2 regions of the Streptomyces sp. NBC_00859 genome follow, and region 1 is predicted to be linked to the other one. Evidence: riboswitches for the same ligand, from Rfam matches in the RefSeq annotation. Region 1 holds a riboswitch; the other holds the start of a gene.
The links. Region 1 has a riboswitch for glycine ahead of gcvT (glycine cleavage system aminomethyltransferase GcvT). Riboswitches for the same ligand answer to the same signal wherever they lie in the genome.
Positions count from the first base shown of each region.

Region 2: linked by a shared signal. The riboswitch ahead of gcvP (aminomethyl-transferring glycine dehydrogenase) and the one ahead of gcvT (glycine cleavage system aminomethyltransferase GcvT) in region 1 are both predicted to bind glycine.

Region 1 is NZ_CP108826.1:2,278,783-2,287,446, reverse strand. Features, by position in the region: gene OG584_RS09475 (L-serine ammonia-lyase) at 1-227, opposite strand, end outside; gene glyA (serine hydroxymethyltransferase) at 400-1,662, opposite strand; gene gcvH (glycine cleavage system protein GcvH) at 1,672-2,052, opposite strand; gene gcvT (glycine cleavage system aminomethyltransferase GcvT) at 2,120-3,235, opposite strand; glycine riboswitch at 3,378-3,473, opposite strand; gene OG584_RS09455 (AAA family ATPase) at 3,601-4,290, shown strand; gene OG584_RS09450 (enhanced serine sensitivity protein SseB) at 4,312-5,061, shown strand; gene OG584_RS09445 (enhanced serine sensitivity protein SseB C-terminal domain-containing protein) at 5,281-6,054, shown strand; gene OG584_RS09440 (ABC transporter permease) at 6,392-7,390, shown strand; gene OG584_RS09435 (ABC transporter substrate-binding protein) at 7,437-8,664, shown strand, end outside.
Region 2 is NZ_CP108826.1:6,871,195-6,879,858, forward strand. Features, by position in the region: gene OG584_RS30290 (DNA polymerase IV) at 1-544, shown strand, start outside; gene OG584_RS30295 (PRC-barrel domain-containing protein) at 460-837, opposite strand; glycine riboswitch at 977-1,074, shown strand; gene gcvP (aminomethyl-transferring glycine dehydrogenase) at 1,263-4,148, shown strand; gene OG584_RS30305 (DUF5999 family protein) at 4,305-4,508, opposite strand; gene OG584_RS30310 (hypothetical protein) at 4,812-5,402, opposite strand; gene OG584_RS30315 (glutamate--cysteine ligase) at 5,920-7,443, shown strand; gene OG584_RS30320 (NAD(P)H-dependent glycerol-3-phosphate dehydrogenase) at 7,427-7,933, shown strand; gene OG584_RS30325 (CPBP family intramembrane glutamic endopeptidase) at 8,126-8,664, shown strand, end outside.

The sequences.
Region 1 (8,664 bases):
GGCGACTCGCCCTCCAGGCCGAGGAGCACCGCCTTCGGGGTGCCGTGTCCGTGGCCGGTGGCCCCCAGCGAGCCGAAGAGCTCGGCGCGGACCGACGCGGTGTGGGCCAGCAGGCCCTCGTTCTTCAGGCGGGCGGCGAACATCCGGGCGGCCCGCATGGGGCCCACCGTGTGGGAGCTGGACGGGCCGATGCCGACCGAGAAGAGGTCGAAGACCGATATGGCCACGGGAGGACTCCTTGGTGTGGGTAGACGCCGTTGTCTGCCGGGGTGGTGCAGAGGTAGCGCGGTACAGCAGTGAGCGCGGTGCCTACGTGGTGCGGGGCACCCCGCTCACTGTCCAGTGTGCGGGGTGCCCCGTGGTTCGTACAAAACGGTACTGATCAGGACCGAATCGGTCCTACTTCAGCCCGGGGTAGAGCGGGAACTTCGCGGCCAGTGCGGAGACCCGGGCGGCCAGCGCCTCCCGGTCGTAGGCCGGCTTCAGCGCGGCCGCGATGACGTCCGCGACCTCGGAGAAGTCCTCGGCCTGGAAACCGCGGGTGGCCAGCGCCGGCGTACCGATCCGCAGCCCCGATGTGACCATCGGCGGGCGCGGGTCGTTCGGGACGGCGTTGCGGTTGACCGTGATGCCGATCTCGTGGAGACGGTCCTCGGCCTGCTGGCCGTCCAGCTCCGAGTTGCGCAGGTCCACCAGGACCAGGTGCACGTCGGTGCCGCCGGAGAGGACCGAGACACCGTGCTCGGTGACGTCGGCCTGCACCAGGCGCTCCGCCAGGATGCGGGAGCCGTCCAGGGTGCGCTGCTGGCGCTCCTTGAACTCGTCGGTCGCCGCGACCTTGAACGAGACAGCCTTGGCCGCGATCACATGCTCCAGCGGGCCGCCCTGCTGACCCGGGAAGACCGCGGAGTTGATCTTCTTGGCGAGCTCGGCGGTGGAGAGGATCACACCACCGCGCGGGCCGCCCAGCGTCTTGTGCGTGGTCGTGGTGACCACGTGCGCGTGGGGGACCGGCGACGGGTGCAGACCGGCTGCCACCAGGCCCGCGAAGTGTGCCATGTCGACCATCAGGTACGCGCCGACCTCGTCGGCGATCCGGCGGAAGGCGGCGAAGTCCAGCTGGCGCGGGTAGGCGGACCAGCCGGCCACGATCAGCTTCGGCTGGGACTCCTTGGCGAGGCGGGCGACCTCGTCCATGTCGACCTGACCAGTCTCCTCGTCGACGTGGTAAGCGACCACGTTGTAGAGCTTGCCGGAGAAGTTGATCTTCATGCCGTGGGTCAGGTGCCCGCCGTGGGCGAGGTTCAGGCCCATGATCGTGTCACCGGGCTTGAGCAGCGCGAACATCGCGGCCGCGTTCGCCTGGGCACCCGAGTGCGGCTGGACGTTCGCGTGCTCGGCGCCGAACAGTGCCTTGACGCGGTCGATCGCGATCGTCTCGATCACGTCGACGTGCTCACAGCCGCCGTAGTAGCGGCGGCCCGGGTAGCCCTCGGCGTACTTGTTGGTGAGGACGGAGCCCTGGGCCTCCATGACCGCGACCGGAGCGAAGTTCTCCGAGGCGATCATTTCGAGGGTGGACTGCTGGCGGACCAGCTCGGCGTCGACAGCGGCGGCGACGTCCGGGTCGAGCTCGTGGAGGGAGGAATCAAGAAGTGACATCAATAGTCCCTAGTTGCCGGCGGAGAATGCGTCGTACTCGTCGGCGGAGAGCAGGTCGTCCGGCTCGCCGGTGACGCGCACCTTGAACAGCCAACCACCCTCGTACGGGGCGGTGTTCACCAGCGACGGGTCGTCGATGACGTCCTGGTTGGTCTCGGTGATCTCACCGGTCACCGGGGCGTACAGATCGCTGACCGACTTGGTCGACTCCAGCTCGCCGCAGGTCTCGCCCGCGGTGACCGTGGACCCGGCCTCAGGGAGCTGGGCGAAGACGACATCACCGAGCGCGTTGGCCGCGTACTCCGTGATGCCGACCGTCGAGACGCCGTCCTCGGCGACCGACAGCCACTCGTGCTCCTTGCTGTAACGCAGCTGCTGGGGGTTGCTCATGACCTGATTCTCCTGGATGCGGGGGAGTGCTGGTGGACGATGGTCTTACGGGCTGAGATGGTGTGGGTCACTTCTGGCGCTTGTAGAACGGCAGTGCCACGACCTCGTACGGCTCATGGGTACCGCGGATGTCCACTCCGACACCGGACGTGCCGGGCTCAGCGTGGGCCGCGTCGACGTACGCGATGGCGATCGGCCTGCCCAGCGTCGGTGAGGGGGCGCCCGATGTGACCTCGCCGACGACCTGGCCGTCCGCGACGACCCGGTAGCCCGCGCGGGGGACCCTGCGGCCCTCGGCGATCAGTCCGACCAGCTTGCGCGGCGGGGCGGCGGCTGCGTGCTCGGCGGCGGCTTCCAGGGACGTACGCCCGACGAAGTCGCCCTCCTTCTCGAACTTGACGACCCGGCCGAGGCCGGCGTCGAAGGGGGTCAGCGCGGTGGTCAGCTCATGGCCGTAGAGCGGCATGCCGGCCTCCAGGCGCAGCGTGTCGCGGCAGGAGAGGCCGCACGGCACCAGGCCTGCCGGGGCGCCCGCCACGGTCAGCGCCTGCCAGAGCTTCTCGGCGTCGGAGGGGGCGACGAACAGTTCGAAACCGTCCTCTCCCGTGTAGCCGGTCCTGGCGATGAGCGCCTGGACACCGGCGACGGTGCCGGGCAGGCCCGCGTAGTACTTCAGCCCGTCGAGGTCGGCGTCGGTGAGCGATTTCAGGATGCCGGAGGATTCCGGGCCCTGTACGGCCAGCAGGGCGTACGCGTCGCGGTCGTCCCGCACGACGGCGTCGAAGCCGGCCGCACGGGCGGTCAGGGCGTCGAGCACGACCTGGGCGTTGCCGGCATTGGCGACGACCATGTACTCCTGCTCGCCGAGCCGGTACACGATCAGGTCGTCCAGGATTCCGCCGTCCTCCTGGCAGATCATGGTGTAGCGGGCACGGCCGTTGCCGACAGTGCCGATGTTGCCGACCAGGGCGTGGTCGAGCAGTTTCACGGCATCCGGGCCGCTGACGGTGATCTCGCCCATGTGGGAGAGGTCGAAGAGCCCGGCGCGCGTCCGTACGGCGATGTGCTCGTCGCGTTCGCTGCCGTAGCGCAGCGGCATGTCCCAGCCCGCGAAGTCGGTCATGGTCGCGCCGAGCGACCGGTGCAGGGCGTCGAGTGCTGTGAGGCGGGTGGCGGGGCTCATATGCGGTACTCCCGGGGCATGACAGACGAGGACGATTCCTCCCCATCTGTCATCGGAACCTGAGAGGTTCGCCGGCGCCTGTTGAGAGGGCACGGCTTGCACCTTGGGTGGGGCCGCACGGCGGCCCGCTTTTCAGATCTGCCTCGTCCGCGCGGTACGGGGCCTGAGAGATTACAAGGGAGGGACTTGCTCCTTCGGCGCCCCGGCCGGTGACCGGGGACTCTCCCGCGCGGATTCGAACGGCCTGTATGGAGTTGGCGCGCACATCATCGCATGCCGGGGGAGCGGCGCAGCACTTGTGTCGCATTACTCTTTCTTTACACTTCATGGGCAGGGACACAGGTGGCCCGACGGGGGGAGCGGCCATGGGGCCGAGGCGGCGCGGGTACGGGGCAGCGGGCGGGCCTGGAGCGGCGGACACGGTGCGGGACCTGCGCCGGCTGGCGGGCCGCAGCCCGCACGCTCTGGTGTTCGCGGCAGGGGATGTGGTGGTGGTGTCCGGCCTGCCGGGCAGTGGGAAGTCCACGTTCTTACGCAGGGCGGCGGGGGCTCACGCGGTCGACTCGCAGGACACCAGGGAGCTCTGGGAGCGCCGGCTTCCCCGCCGGCTCCCTTACTGGAGCTTCCGCCCTCTGGTGCGCGCCGCCCACTACCTCAGGCTGTGGCGCGCCCTGGGCTCGGGCGCCGGTGTGGTCGTTCACGACTGCGGTGCGCACCCCTGGGTGCGCACCCTGCTGGCCCGGACGGCCCGCAGGCGCCGGAGCTCCCTGCACCTGCTGCTGCTCGACGTGGCGCCCGGGGTGGCGCGGGCCGGCCAGACGGAGCGCGGCCGGAAGGTCTCCGCTTACGCCTTCGCCCGGCACCGCAGGGCGGTCGCCGGGCTGGTCCGCGATGCCGAGCGGGTGCGGCTGCCCGCCGGGTGCGCCTCGGTGGTGCTGCTCGACCGGCAGGCGGCGGCGGTGCTGGGCCGGATCGCTTTCGGGGACGGTGGCGCGACGGCCCCGCTCTCTATCGTGGGGGAGGCCGTTAGGGTCGGTCGGCAGGTGAACAGGTGAGAAGGGGATACCTCGGTGGACATGGCATGGCCGGGAAACGAGCTCGAAGAGGTACTGGCCGCGTCGGTCGGGAACCCCGCCGCGGGCGGCCGGCTGATCGAGGTGCTGGGGCGCAGCAACCTCTGGGTCCCGCTGCCCAACGGCGGTGGAAACGAAAGCAGTTCCCTCGACCTCCCGACCCTGGATATCGAAGGCGGAGCCTATGTGCCTGTCTTCAGTTCAGAGGCGCAGTTTCTTCAGTGCGTCGGCTCGCACTTCTCCTTCGCGGTGGCCCCCGCCATCGAGTTCGCCCGGGGGCTGCCGCCCCAGCTGGGAGTCGCGGTGAACCCGGGCGGCGCGGTCGGGATGCCGCTGCCGCCGCCCGCCGTGGCCGAACTGTGCCGGGTCGGCCGGACCTCGCTGGACGGCCCCGCGTCCGGCGGACGGGTACGGCTCTTCGAACCGGACTGGCAGGAGGAGCCCGTCGACTTCCTCTCCGCCGCGGCGGGCGAGTTCGAGGAGTCGGGTGTGGTGCGCTCGGCGCGCCGGGCACTCGCCTCCATCGAGGGCGGCGACCCGGTCCTCTTCGTCGGGGTCGAGTTCGCGACGTGGGACGGCGCCGGCCGCAACGCCCCGATGGACGCGCTCGGCCGGGCGCTCCACCGGGTCGAGGTGCCCTGGCCGGTCAATCTCGTCCTGCTGGACGTGGCCCAGGACCCGGTCGCCGACTGGATGCTGGACAGGGTCAGGCCGTTCTACGTCAGAGCCGGCGCTGCTGGGCCGGTCCTGTAGGCGGGTACCACGGGGCCGGCTGCGGAACCGGTGCGGCGGAACGCACGCGGCGCGGGTTCAGCGGGTGTGCCGGGAACACGCCGCCCCTCATTTGCCGGCCGGTCTAAGCTGGCCCGATGCGTGGGAGGACGGCCCGCGGATGGCCAGAACCGTACGGAACGACGGGCGGCCCGGCATGTGGGCCGTCAACGGGTGGATCGAAGAGGGGCGGGACCCAGAGTGAGCGCGTCGGGCACGGCGGCGGCCGGGCAGGTCGAGCAGATGCTGCGCCAGGTGACTCCCGGGCGGTACGACGCCTATGAGGCACTGCTGCAGGCGCTCGCCGACAGCCAGGTCTGGATGCTGCTCTGGCACGGCCAGGCCGGTTCGCCGGACGCCCAGTACGGGAACATGGAGATCGAAGGGCTCGGCTACGCCCCCTGCGTGACCTCCGCACAGGAGCTCGCGGTGTCCGGCTGGAACCGCGCGCACGAGGTGGTCACGGGACGCGACATCGCCCGTTCGCTCTACCCGGACCACTGGGGGATCTGGCTGAATCCGCACGCCCCCGGCGGCGGGGTCGGCATCCCCTGGACCGATCTGCGGCGGATCGCCACCGGCCTCGACCGGATGCCGGCCGGACCGCTGCGGCTTTCCGAGCCCGCCATCGAGATCCCGCAGTTCTACGCTTTGCTCACGCAGAGTGCCCACCACACTCCGGCGATCCGCTCGCTGAGCCGGGTCTGGGTGCAGCCCGCGCTCGGTACTCCGTATCTGGCCATCGGGCTCGATCTGTACGACACGAGCCAGCAGTCCGTGGACTCGGTGCGCGCGATGATGCAGCAGTCGATCGCCGCGGTGCCCGAGGGGCTGCCCGTCTCGACCGTGGCGCTGTCCGACGCGTACGACCCGGTCGGGATGTGGCTTCGGGCCAACTCGCGGCCCTTCTACGACCGCGAGGCCCACGCGGCACCTTCACCGGCGGCGGGATACGGCTACCCGCCCGTAGGCTGAGTGCACCAAATAAGGCGCCAATGGCGGCTGTTGGGCTTGATGTCCGAACTAGCGCATTAGCGAGGAAAGTTTCCGCTCAGTCGAGCCCGGCGTCCGGATAACGGAAGCCCATTGACCGCATCACGGTTGCGCATACATTCACCGCCAGGTCTGGCGGGTGATCGCAACGGCAATGAAGACTCCCTGAAGAGAACGTTGTCGTGCCCTTCTGCGGCGCGCTGCGAACACATTCCGTCACTTCAGCACAGTGGCATCACCCGATGCGCTTGATGCACAGCAGCCGCCACCGCGGCAGGTACGGGCCGGCCACCGCCGGCCGGGAGGGGTCAAAGGCACTGTGACCGCACCGATCGAGACCACCGGATCGACTGCCGAAGCGCAGCCGGAGGCAGTACTCACGGGGGCCACGCAGAGCCAGATCGAGGGCCGTTCACTCGGCCGGATCGCCTGGACGCGTTTCAAGCGGGACAAGGTCGCCATGGCCGGCGGGGTCGTCGTGATCCTCCTGGTGCTGGTCGCCGTCCTCTCCAAGCCGATCCAGGCGATGTTCGGGCTCGACCCCAACGACTTCCACCAGAACCTGGTCGACCCGGCTCTGCTGGCGCCCAAGGGCGGCTTCGGCGGCATCAGTTGGAGCCACCCGCTCGGTGTGGAGCCGCAGACCGGCCGCGACATCCTGGCGCGCATCATCGAGGGCTCCTGGGTCTCGCTGGTGGTCGCTGCCGGTTCGACCCTGCTCTCGGTGGTCATCGGCGTCGTGATGGGCGTGGTGGCCGGCTTCTACGGCGGCTGGGTGGACAGCGGCATCAGCCGCCTGATGGACACCTTCCTGGCGTTCCCGCTGCTGCTCTTCGCGATCTCCATCTCGGCCTCGCTGCAGGGCAACGCGTTCGGCCTGAGCGGCCTGACGCTCCGTATCTGCGTGCTGATCTTCGTGATCGGATTCTTCAACTGGCCCTACATGGGCCGTATCGTCCGCGCACAGACGCTGAGTCTGCGGGAACGGGAGTTCGTCGAGGCCGCCCGCTCGCTGGGGGCCCGCGGTCCCTTCATCCTCTTCCGCGAGCTGCTCCCGAACCTGATCGCGCCGATCCTCGTGTACTCGACGCTGCTGATCCCCACCAACATCCTCTTCGAGGCGTCCCTGAGCTTCCTCGGCGTGGGCATCCAGCCGCCGCAGGCCTCCTGGGGCGGCATGCTGTCCACCGCGGTCGACCTCTACCAGGTCGACCCGATGTTCATGGTCATTCCCGGCCTGGCGATCTTCATCACCGTGCTGGCCTTCAATCTGCTGGGGGACGGGCTGCGCGACGCACTCGACCCCCGTGGCAAGTAATCGCGGCCTTGCCGCACACCGGACAACCGAGGGGGCTTTCCTCAGCATGAACAGCAGGAAGACGGCAGCGGCGATAGCCGCGACGGTAGCGCTGGGGCTCGCTGCCACCGCTTGCGGGAGCAGTGACAGTGGCAGCGGGGGCGGCCACGGCAAGGCTGACGCAGCTCTGACCAGCGTGGTCAACAAGACGGACAAGAAGGGGGGGACGGTCACCTACGAGCACTCCAGTGGCCCGGACTCCCTGGACCCCGGCAACACGTACTACGGCTGGGTGCAGAACTTCTCCCGGCTCTACGCACGTGCGCTGGTGACCTTCAAGCCGGCTCCCGGCAAGGAAGGGCTCAAGATCGTGCCCGACCTGGCGACGAGCCTGGGCAAGGCGTCCCCGGACGCCAAGACCTGGACCTACCACCTCCGCAAGGGCGTGAAGTTCCAGGACGGTTCCGTCATCACCTCGAAGGACGTCAAGTACGCCGTCGAGCGGACCTTCGCCCGTGAGGCGCTGTCCAACGGGCCCACGTACTTCAGCACATACCTGAAGGACGGCGACAAGTACAAGGGTCCGTACAAGGACAAGTCGCCCGACGGCCTCAAGTCCATCGAGACGCCGGACGACTCCACGATCGTCTTCCACCTGAGCAAGCCGTTCGCGGACATGGACTACCTGGCCTCGTTCTCGCAGACGGCGCCGGTGCCGCAGAAGGCCGACAAGGGCGCCTCGTACGTCCAGCACATCGTGTCGTCGGGCCCTTACAAGTTCGCCTCGTACAGCGAGAGCCGCGGCGCGACCCTGGTCCGCAACCCGCAGTGGGATCCCAAGACGGACCCGATCCGCAAGGCGCTGCCGGACAAGATCAACCTGAAGCTCAACATCACGCCGACGACCGTCGACGCGCACCTGCTGAACGACGTCAGCACCGCTGACATCGCCGGTACGGGTCTGCAGTCCAAGACCCAGCCGAAGGTCATCACCAAGGCCACCGAGAAGGCGAAGACGGACGACCCGTACGCCGGCGCGCTGCAGTACCTCGCGCTGAACGTGCACGTGAAGCCGTTCGACAACGTCGAGTGCCGCAAGGCCGTCCAGTACGTCGCGGACAAGGCCGACATGGTCGACGCGATCGGCGGCGAGGTCCGGGGCGACCCGGCCACGACCGTCATCCCGCCGGGTGTCTCGGGCTACAAGAAGTTCGACCTGTACCCGACCAAGGACAACAAGGGCAACGTTGCCAAGGCCAAGCAGTACCTGGCCAAGTGCGGTAAGCCCAACGGCT
Region 2 (8,664 bases), 4.6 Mb from region 1:
GGTGGGCGTCACTGGCCTGGCGGACTTCACGCAGGAGGACCTCTTCGCGCAGGCGGCCACCGAGCGGGCCGCAGCCGTGCTGGAGTCATCGGCGGACGAGGCGCCGCCCGAACCTGTGGCGGTACCGGCGGACGAGGCGCACGTCGTGCCCGGCGGACGCCGCTGGCTCGCCGGGCACGACGTGCGCCACGACGAGTACGGCGCCGGATGGGTGCAGGGAAGTGGCATCGGCCGGGTCACCGTGCGGTTCGAGGATCCGTACGCGACGGAGCCCGGCCGGGTGCGGACCTTCAGCGTCGACGATCCCGCACTGGAGCCGGCGGACCCGCTGCCACTGGTCCGGGCGGCCGGGTCTGGACCGGACGTGACGGACGGGCGACAGGAGCACGGCACCGGCGGACACACCGCGGAAGCGGGCCGGGCAGGGGAGGCGGATCCGGGCGGGGAGGGGCCGGATGCTCAGGTGCGTTCCTCGTCGCCCGCGAGCCGGCCGAAGTCCCGGTCGGGGGGCGGAGGCGCGGGGGCCGAGATGCCGAGCCCGTAGTGGTGGTAGAGCTGGAGCTCCTGCTCGGGCGAGAGATGACGGCCGACACCGAAGTCCGGAGCCTCTTTGATCAGAGTGCGGTCGAACGGCACCAGCAGGGTCTCCCGGACCACTTCGCTCGGCTTCAGGGGAACGAACGCATCCCGGCTGAACAGCCCGGTGCGTACCGCGGCCCACTCAGGCACCCCGGTGGCGTCGTCGAGGTAGACCTCGTCGACCGTGCCTATCTTGTGGCCGTTGCGGTCGAACGCCTTGCGGCCTATCAGGCTGCGCGGATCGATGTCGCTCTGCACGGTCCCTCCAACTGATCCCAGCGAATCACGACGTATCCGCCCCTGCGAAGGTCTCTCCCCCCACAGAAGTGCAGAACCGCGGCATCGGCCACTCGAACGCCGTGCCAAGTGGCTCGCTGGTACGCTGGCCCGTGGCTGCTGACCCCGCGCGGGAGAGCCCTTCGGACAGGTGTCCGGGGGCGCCGAAGGAGCAAATCCTCCCCGGAATCTCTCAGGCACACGTACCGCGCGGACGAGGTCACTCTGGAAAGCAGGGCGGGCGTCGGGCGGGCACGCCCGGATCCCTTCCTCACCGACGGTGCAAGCCGGTGCGTCGAGCAGACGGACCGGTGAAGCTCTCAGGTTGAGATGACAGAGGGGGAGGCCGTCCGGGTACCCGTGCCGTGGTACCCCTCGCAGGTCGCATCGACCAGGAGGCCTCTGCCATGACCGCCCACCGCATTCCGCTCTCCCAGCTGGAGCGTGGCACCCCCTTCGAGCAGCGCCACATCGGGCCCGACGCCGGGGCGCAGGCCAAGATGCTCGCCCACGTCGGTTACGGCTCGCTGGACGAGCTCACCTCGGCCGCCGTGCCCGAGGTGATCAAGAGTGCCGGGGCGCTGAACCTCCCGGAGGCGCGCTCCGAGGCCGAGGTCCTCGCCGAGCTGCGGACGCTCGCCGACCGCAACCAGGTCCTGGCGCCGATGATCGGGCTCGGCTACTACGGCACGTTCACCCCGCCGGTCATCCTCCGCAACGTCATGGAGAATCCCGCCTGGTACACGGCGTACACGCCCTACCAGCCGGAGATCTCCCAGGGGCGCCTGGAGGCGCTGCTGAACTTCCAGACCGTTGTCGCCGACCTGACGGGCCTGCCCACATCGGGCGCTTCGCTGCTCGACGAGGGCACCGCGGCAGCCGAGGCGATGTCTCTCGCCCGCCGGGTCGGGAAGGTCAAGAACGGTGTCTTCCTGGTCGACGCCGACGCCCTTCCGCAGACCGTCGCGGTGATCGAGACGCGTGCCGAGCCCGCGGGCGTCGAGGTCGTCGTAGCCGATCTCAGCGACGGCATCCCGGCCGAGGTGGCCGAGCGCGGCGTCTTCGGCGTACTGCTCCAGTACCCGGGCGCCTCCGGACGGGTGCGGAACATCGCCCCCGTCATCGAGCAGGCGCACGAGCTGGGTGCGATCGTCACGGTGGCCGCCGACCTGCTGGCGCTGACGCTGCTCACCTCACCCGGCGAACTGGGCGCGGACATCGCGGTCGGCACGACCCAGCGGTTCGGCGTCCCGATGGGCTTCGGCGGCCCGCACGCCGGTTTCATGGCCGTACGCGAGAAGTTCGCGCGCAGCCTTCCGGGGCGGCTCGTCGGCGTATCCGTCGACGCCGACGGCAACAAGGCGTACCGGCTGGCCCTCCAGACACGTGAACAGCACATCCGCCGTGAGAAGGCCACCAGCAACATCTGCACCGCCCAGGTGCTCCTCGCCGTGATGGCCGGTATGTACGCCGTCTACCACGGCCCGGACGGCCTGCGCGAGATCGCCCGGCGCACCCACCGGTACGCGGCTGTACTGGCCGCGGGGCTGCGCGCCGCGGGCGTCGACGTCGTGCACGGCGAGTACTTCGACACGCTCACCGTCCGGACCGCGGGGAAGGCCGCCGAGGCCGTCGCCGCCGCACGTGAGGGCGGGGTGAACCTGCACCAGGTCGACGCGGACCTGGTCTCCGTCTCCTGCGACGAGACGACCACGCGCACCCAGCTGGCCGCCGTCTGGGCCGCGTTCGGCGCCGACGGCGACGTCGACGCCCTCGACGAGCGGACCCCCGACGCGCTGCCCGGAGCGCTGCTGCGCGAGGACAGCGTCCTCACCCACCCGGTCTTCCACCAGCACCGGTCCGAGACCGCGATGCTGCGCTACCTGCGCAAGCTCGCCGACCGTGACTACGCGCTGGACCGCGGCATGATCCCGCTCGGCTCCTGCACCATGAAGCTCAACGCGACCACCGAGATGGAGCCGGTCACCTGGCCCGAGTTCGGCGCGATCCACCCCTTCGCCCCGGTCGAGCAGGCGCAGGGCTATCTGACGCTCATCCATGAGCTGGAGGACCAGCTCGCCGAGGTCACCGGCTACGACAAGGTCTCGCTCCAGCCCAACGCCGGCTCGCAGGGCGAGCTGGCCGGTCTGCTGGCCGTACGCGCCTACCACCGGGCCAACGGCGACACCGCGCGCACCGTCTGCCTCATCCCCTCCTCCGCTCACGGCACCAACGCTGCCAGCGCCGTGATGGCCGGTATGAAGGTCGTCGTCGTGAAGACCCGCGAGGACGGCGACGTCGACGTCGAGGACCTGAACGCCAAGATCGAGCAGTACCGCGACGAGCTGTCCGTGCTGATGGTCACCTACCCCTCGACCCACGGTGTCTTCGAGGAGCACATCACCGACATCTGCGCCGCCGTGCACGACGCGGGCGGGCAGGTGTACGTGGACGGCGCGAACCTGAACGCGCTCGTCGGGCTCGCCAAGCCCGGCAAGTTCGGCTCGGACGTCTCGCACCTCAACCTGCACAAGACGTTCTGCATCCCGCACGGCGGCGGCGGCCCCGGCGTCGGTCCTGTCGGCGTACGGGCCCATCTGGCGCCGTACCTCCCCAACCACCCGCTCCAGCCGAGCGCCGGCCCCGCGACGGGCGTCGGCCCGGTGTCGGCCGCGCCGTGGGGCTCGGCCGGGATCCTGCCGATCTCCTGGGCGTACGTACGTCTCATGGGTGGCGAGGGGCTGAAGCGGGCGACGCAGGTGGCCGTGCTGGCCGCCAACTACATCGCCAAGCGTCTCGAACCTCACTACCCCGTGCTGTACACCGGCCCCCACGGGCTGGTCGCCCACGAGTGCATCGTCGATCTGCGGCCGCTCTCGAAGGCGACGGGCGTGACCGTCGATGACATCGCCAAGCGCCTCATCGACTACGGCTTCCACGCGCCGACGATGTCCTTCCCGGTGGCCGGCACGCTGATGATCGAGCCCACCGAGAGCGAGGACCTGGCGGAACTCGACCGGTTCTGCGACACGATGATCGCGATCCGCGCGGAGATCGAGAAGGTCGCCGCGGGTGAATGGGCGGCGGACGACAACCCGCTGTGCAACGCGCCGCACACCGCGGCCGCACTGGGCGGTGACTGGGACCACGCGTACACCCGCGAGGAAGCCGTCTTCCCGGCCGGTGTCTCGTCCGCCGACAAGTACTGGCCGCCGGTGCGCCGGATCGACGGCGCCTTCGGTGACCGCAACCTCGTCTGCTCCTGCCCGCCACTGGACGCGTACGACAGCTGACGGACATGCGGGAGGGCCGGTTCGGGGAGATCACCCGGGCCGGCCCTTCGTCGTCTGTGCCAGATCTTCCGGTCAGGACCGTCGGCCTGTAGCGCCGATTCGTTCCGCCGGTCTTCGGAGCGGAGTGTCCCGGTGCGGTCGGCACCGGAACCGGGATCAGGCGGCGGTCGCCAGCCCGGAACCCAACGGGCGGTGCGGAGCGATGATCTGTCCGTCGGGCAGCAGTTCACCGGTGTCCTCGAAGGCGAGAACGCCGTTGCACAGCAGACTCCAGCCCTGCTCCGGGTGGTGCGCCACGAGGAGCGCGGCCTCCCGGTCGGCGGAGGCGGCTGACGGACAGGATGGCTGGTGCTGGCACATGGATGCGTTCTTTCGCTGCGTTGTAGTGAGTGTCCTGCGGCTCGGTGCGGACTTCATGGCCGCCCCCCGTATCAGTCGGTGATCCCAGTGTTGCCCCACGGACGTCGATCCGCAGGGATTTCACGGCAGCACTTGCTACAGCATAAGGACGCATCACCCGTGCGGGCGGTTCACTTCAACTTGACTGTCCCTTCGGGTGGTTCGGGGATGGCCCGGCCGGGCTAGGCCGGAAGGGGGAGAGCGCGCCGCGCCCCGTGACCTGAGTACGGTCACGGGGCACGCGATGCCGGTGTACGCGGTTCGTCAGGCGGGAGAGCCCAGCAGTGGGGGAGAGAGCCGCATCGTCATCACCGGCAGCAGATCCGCAACCCGGTGCGGCCGGTGCGCGGCGATTCCGGGCGGCGCGGGGGCCAGCGGCACGAGCAGGTCGGTGGGGGCCGGCATCGTGCCGGACACCGAGGCGTCGGCCTCGGTGTCACCGTGCAGCCACAGCGTCAGCATGTAGAGCTCCGGCACGGACAGCAGCCGTGGCTGGAACGGCGTGTTCATCGCCTCCGCGTGGCGCAGCGCGCGTCCGGTGGAGGTGAGGTACGGACCCTCGAAGAAGTGCGAGAAGGTCCAGCCGTCGGGGGTGAGCGCCGTGTCCGCGCCGGCCACGACGCGGTCGCCGCTGCGGATCAGGAAGCGCCAGCCGGTGAGCCGGGTGCGGGGGGTTCCGCCGCTCGGCACGATCTGGTCCAGGACGTGGACGGGAAGGGCCAGTTCCGGGGTGAGCGGACCTGAGGCGGCGCGGAGAGCAGGGGTTCGGGCCTCGCGTACGGCAGTGGGGGAGCCGAGGGCCGCGAGGACGCTGCGCAGGGCCGGCGCGGGAGCCGGAGGGACAAACAGCGGCATGATATGGGTCGCCTCTCACTTCGGAGACACGTTGATGCGTGGGCGGTGCGGACGGCGCTGTCAGCAGGCAGGCGCGGAGGGGGCCATGGGGCGTGGAGGGTGCTGCACTCTCCGGGGGCCGGGGCGCCAACTCTCTGCCTCGTTTGCGGAGTTTATACGACACGTGTTCACACGATGTTTCAGCTAGCTGACGCGGATATTGCGATCAAGTCGGTATTCGGTCTTTCTCCTGCGGAGATTATCCCGATTTATCGCGCGCGCGGCCCTGTGGCCTCGCAGACCTCCGCTTGAACGGTCGGCCGAAATTCGCCGTTCCTTTTCACCGCGTCCACAGAGCTGAACGGGAGCTGGAAACTGCTTCAGGCGTCATGCCTGGTGAATGTGCCACACGACACCTTCGGTCACCCTACTCGCTCCGGACTCCGGGTGGGGAGTTACGGATCACTCAGTCTGGGCATTATCGACCGTGACCCGAGCGGCAGCAGTGGCGGCCGCGCAGTCGTGGAGGGGCGCATCGATGGGTGAGAAGGTCGAGGCAGACGGAATTGGCCCGTCCGGTCGGCAGATGCACCGGAGGAAGCTCCAGCGGTGTCTGGAGGGGCTGGAGCGACTGCTGGAGGAGAAGAGGTTCGACCGGCCGAGGAATCTGATGGGGATGGAGATCGAACTCAATCTCGCGGGTGCCGACGGCATGCCGCGGATGATGAATGCGGAGGTTCTCGACCGGATCGCGAGCCGCGATTTCCAGATGGAACTCGGAATGTTCAATCTGGAAGTGAATATTATCCCGCACCGGCTGGGCGGCCGGGTCTTCGATCAGCTGGCCGAGGAGCTGCGTACGGGTCTCGCGTACGCGCACAGAAAGGCCACCGAAGTCGACGCGGGGATCGTGATGATCGGAATCCTGCCGACACTTGCCCAGCAGGACCTGGTCACATCGAACCTTTCCGCGGCCGACCGCTACACCCTGCTCAACGACGAGATGCGCGCGGCCCGCGGGGAGGACTTCGACCTCGACATCGACGGCGTGGAGCGTCTGACCTGCACGTCCGCCTCGATCGCGCCCGAAGCGGCCTGCACTTCGGTGCAGTTGCACCTTCAGGTCACACCGTCGCGTTTCGCCGATGTGTGGAACGCGGCGCAGGCGGTCTCCGCGGTGCAGGTCGCTCTCGGGGCCAACTCGCCCTTCCTGTTCGGCAAGGAGCTGTGGCGGGAGTCGAGGCCGCCGCTCTTCCTCCAGGCGACCGATGTGCGTCCGCCCGAGTTCCGGACCCAGGGGGTGCGGCCGCGGACCTGGTTCGGGGAGCGCTGGATCGACTCGGCGTACGACCTCTTCGAGGAGAACGTCCGCTACTTCCCACCTCTGCTGCCGCTGTGCGACGACGAGGACCCGTTCCGGGTGCTCGACGAAGGTGGAGTGCCGGGCCTTCCGGAGCTGGTCCTGCACAACGGCACCGTCTACCGCTGGAACCGGCCGGTCTACGACGTGGCCGGCGGGGTGCCGCATCTGCGGGTGGAGAACAGGGTGCTGCCCGCCGGACCCACCGTGACGGATGTGATGGCCAACGCGGCCCTGTACTACGGCCTTGTGCGGGCGCTCGCCGACGATCCCCGTCCGGTGTGGAAGCGGCTGCCCTTCGAAGCCGCGGCGCGCAACTTCGACACGGCCTGCCGGTACGGAATCGACGCCGAGCTGGAGTGGCCCAGGGCGGGGCGTTCCGGGGGTGTCGCGAGAGTGCCCGCGGTGCGGCTCGTCAGGGACGAGCTGCTGCCGCTGGCCGCCGCGGGGCTCGACGCGTGGGGGATCGACCCCGCCGACCGTGACCACTACCTCGGGGTCATCGAGGACCGGTGCAGGCGCCGGACGAACGGCGCCTCCTGGCAGGTGGACACGTTTCACCGGGCACTCGGCACGGGGCTCGGCCGGCATGAGGCGCTCGCGCTCACCACCCGGCGCTATGCCGAACTCATGGTGAGCGGCGAACCGGTGCACTCCTGGCCGGAGGGCATTCCTGCGGTCGCGACTGCCCGGAGGCCGTGAACGTACGGACGCGCGGTTCCTCCCGGGGTGCGCTCCGGGAGGCCGTAACCGCACCTTCGGCGGCCACCCCGGGCACGGTCTCAGAGTCGAGCAGGCAACGGCCGCAACCCGCCGGACCACCGACGGCGTCACATCCGCCGCGGCGATCCTAGCCCTGGCCCACGCCCACGGCGTGGAGATGCCGATCACGGGAGTGGTCTCGGCCCTGCTGAGCGAGAAGGTCCCCCTCGAACAGGCCGCGGGCAGGGTGCGTCGGACCTGTCGTGGTTCATATGGAATGCCACGTACATCCGAAACGCATCGGGCCCCGGCTCGCATCGGTCGTCGGCTCGCATCGGTCGTCGGGCCGAATCGTCGGTCACCGTCAGCCGTGCCCTCGCCCGCCGCCACTCCGCGGTCGAGAACGGAGGCGATGGCGGCCGTACGGCGACGCCTTGCGCCGGAACGGGGCCGGGTGACAGATGGCGCGAGGTCATCGGGCAAGCTGTGACGTCCCAGGCGATGGTGCCCCTCCCTTGAAGGGTGAACAAGGACAAGGGGGAGCGTGCCATCGGATTGGCGGCCGTCCCCCGGCCTGTCGTGCGCGATCTTCGTACCTGTATTCGAGACCCTGGCGGCACGGTGGTGGGCATGAGATGCGATTGGCCAACTGGAGGCAGGTGTGCAGACGGAGAGCGAACGCGTGGCTGATTCTCTTCCCGCAGCGGGGGGTTCGCAGCGGTTCTTGCGGTCCGAAACGGTGCTGGTACTCGCGCTCTCGCTCGGCGCGAGCGGCGTTTCGGCGCTGATCAGCTTTGTCGGGTCACTGACGAAACCAGGAGGGCTCAAGCACCAGGCCGCGAATCTCAACGGGTCGTACGCGCCGGGGCGGCCATGGCTGGATCTCGCCTGGCAGCTCTTCGGTATCGCGACCGCTCTGGTTCCGGTCGCGCTGGTGGTGCATCTGCTGCTGCGCGAGGGTTCCGGCTTGCGGGCGCTCGGGCTCGACCGGACGCGGCTGCGGGCCGACGCGGGGCGTGGGGTGCTGGTCGCCGCCGGCATCGGCAGTGTGGGCCTCGCCTTCTATCTGGGCGCTCGGGCCACCGGTTTCAACTTGACCGTGGTGCCCGAATCGCTGCCCGACGTGTGGTGGAAGATCCCGGTGCTGATCCTCTCGGCGGTGCAGAACGCCGTCCTGGAGGAAGTCATCGTCGTCGGGTATCTGCTGCGCAGACTGGGGCA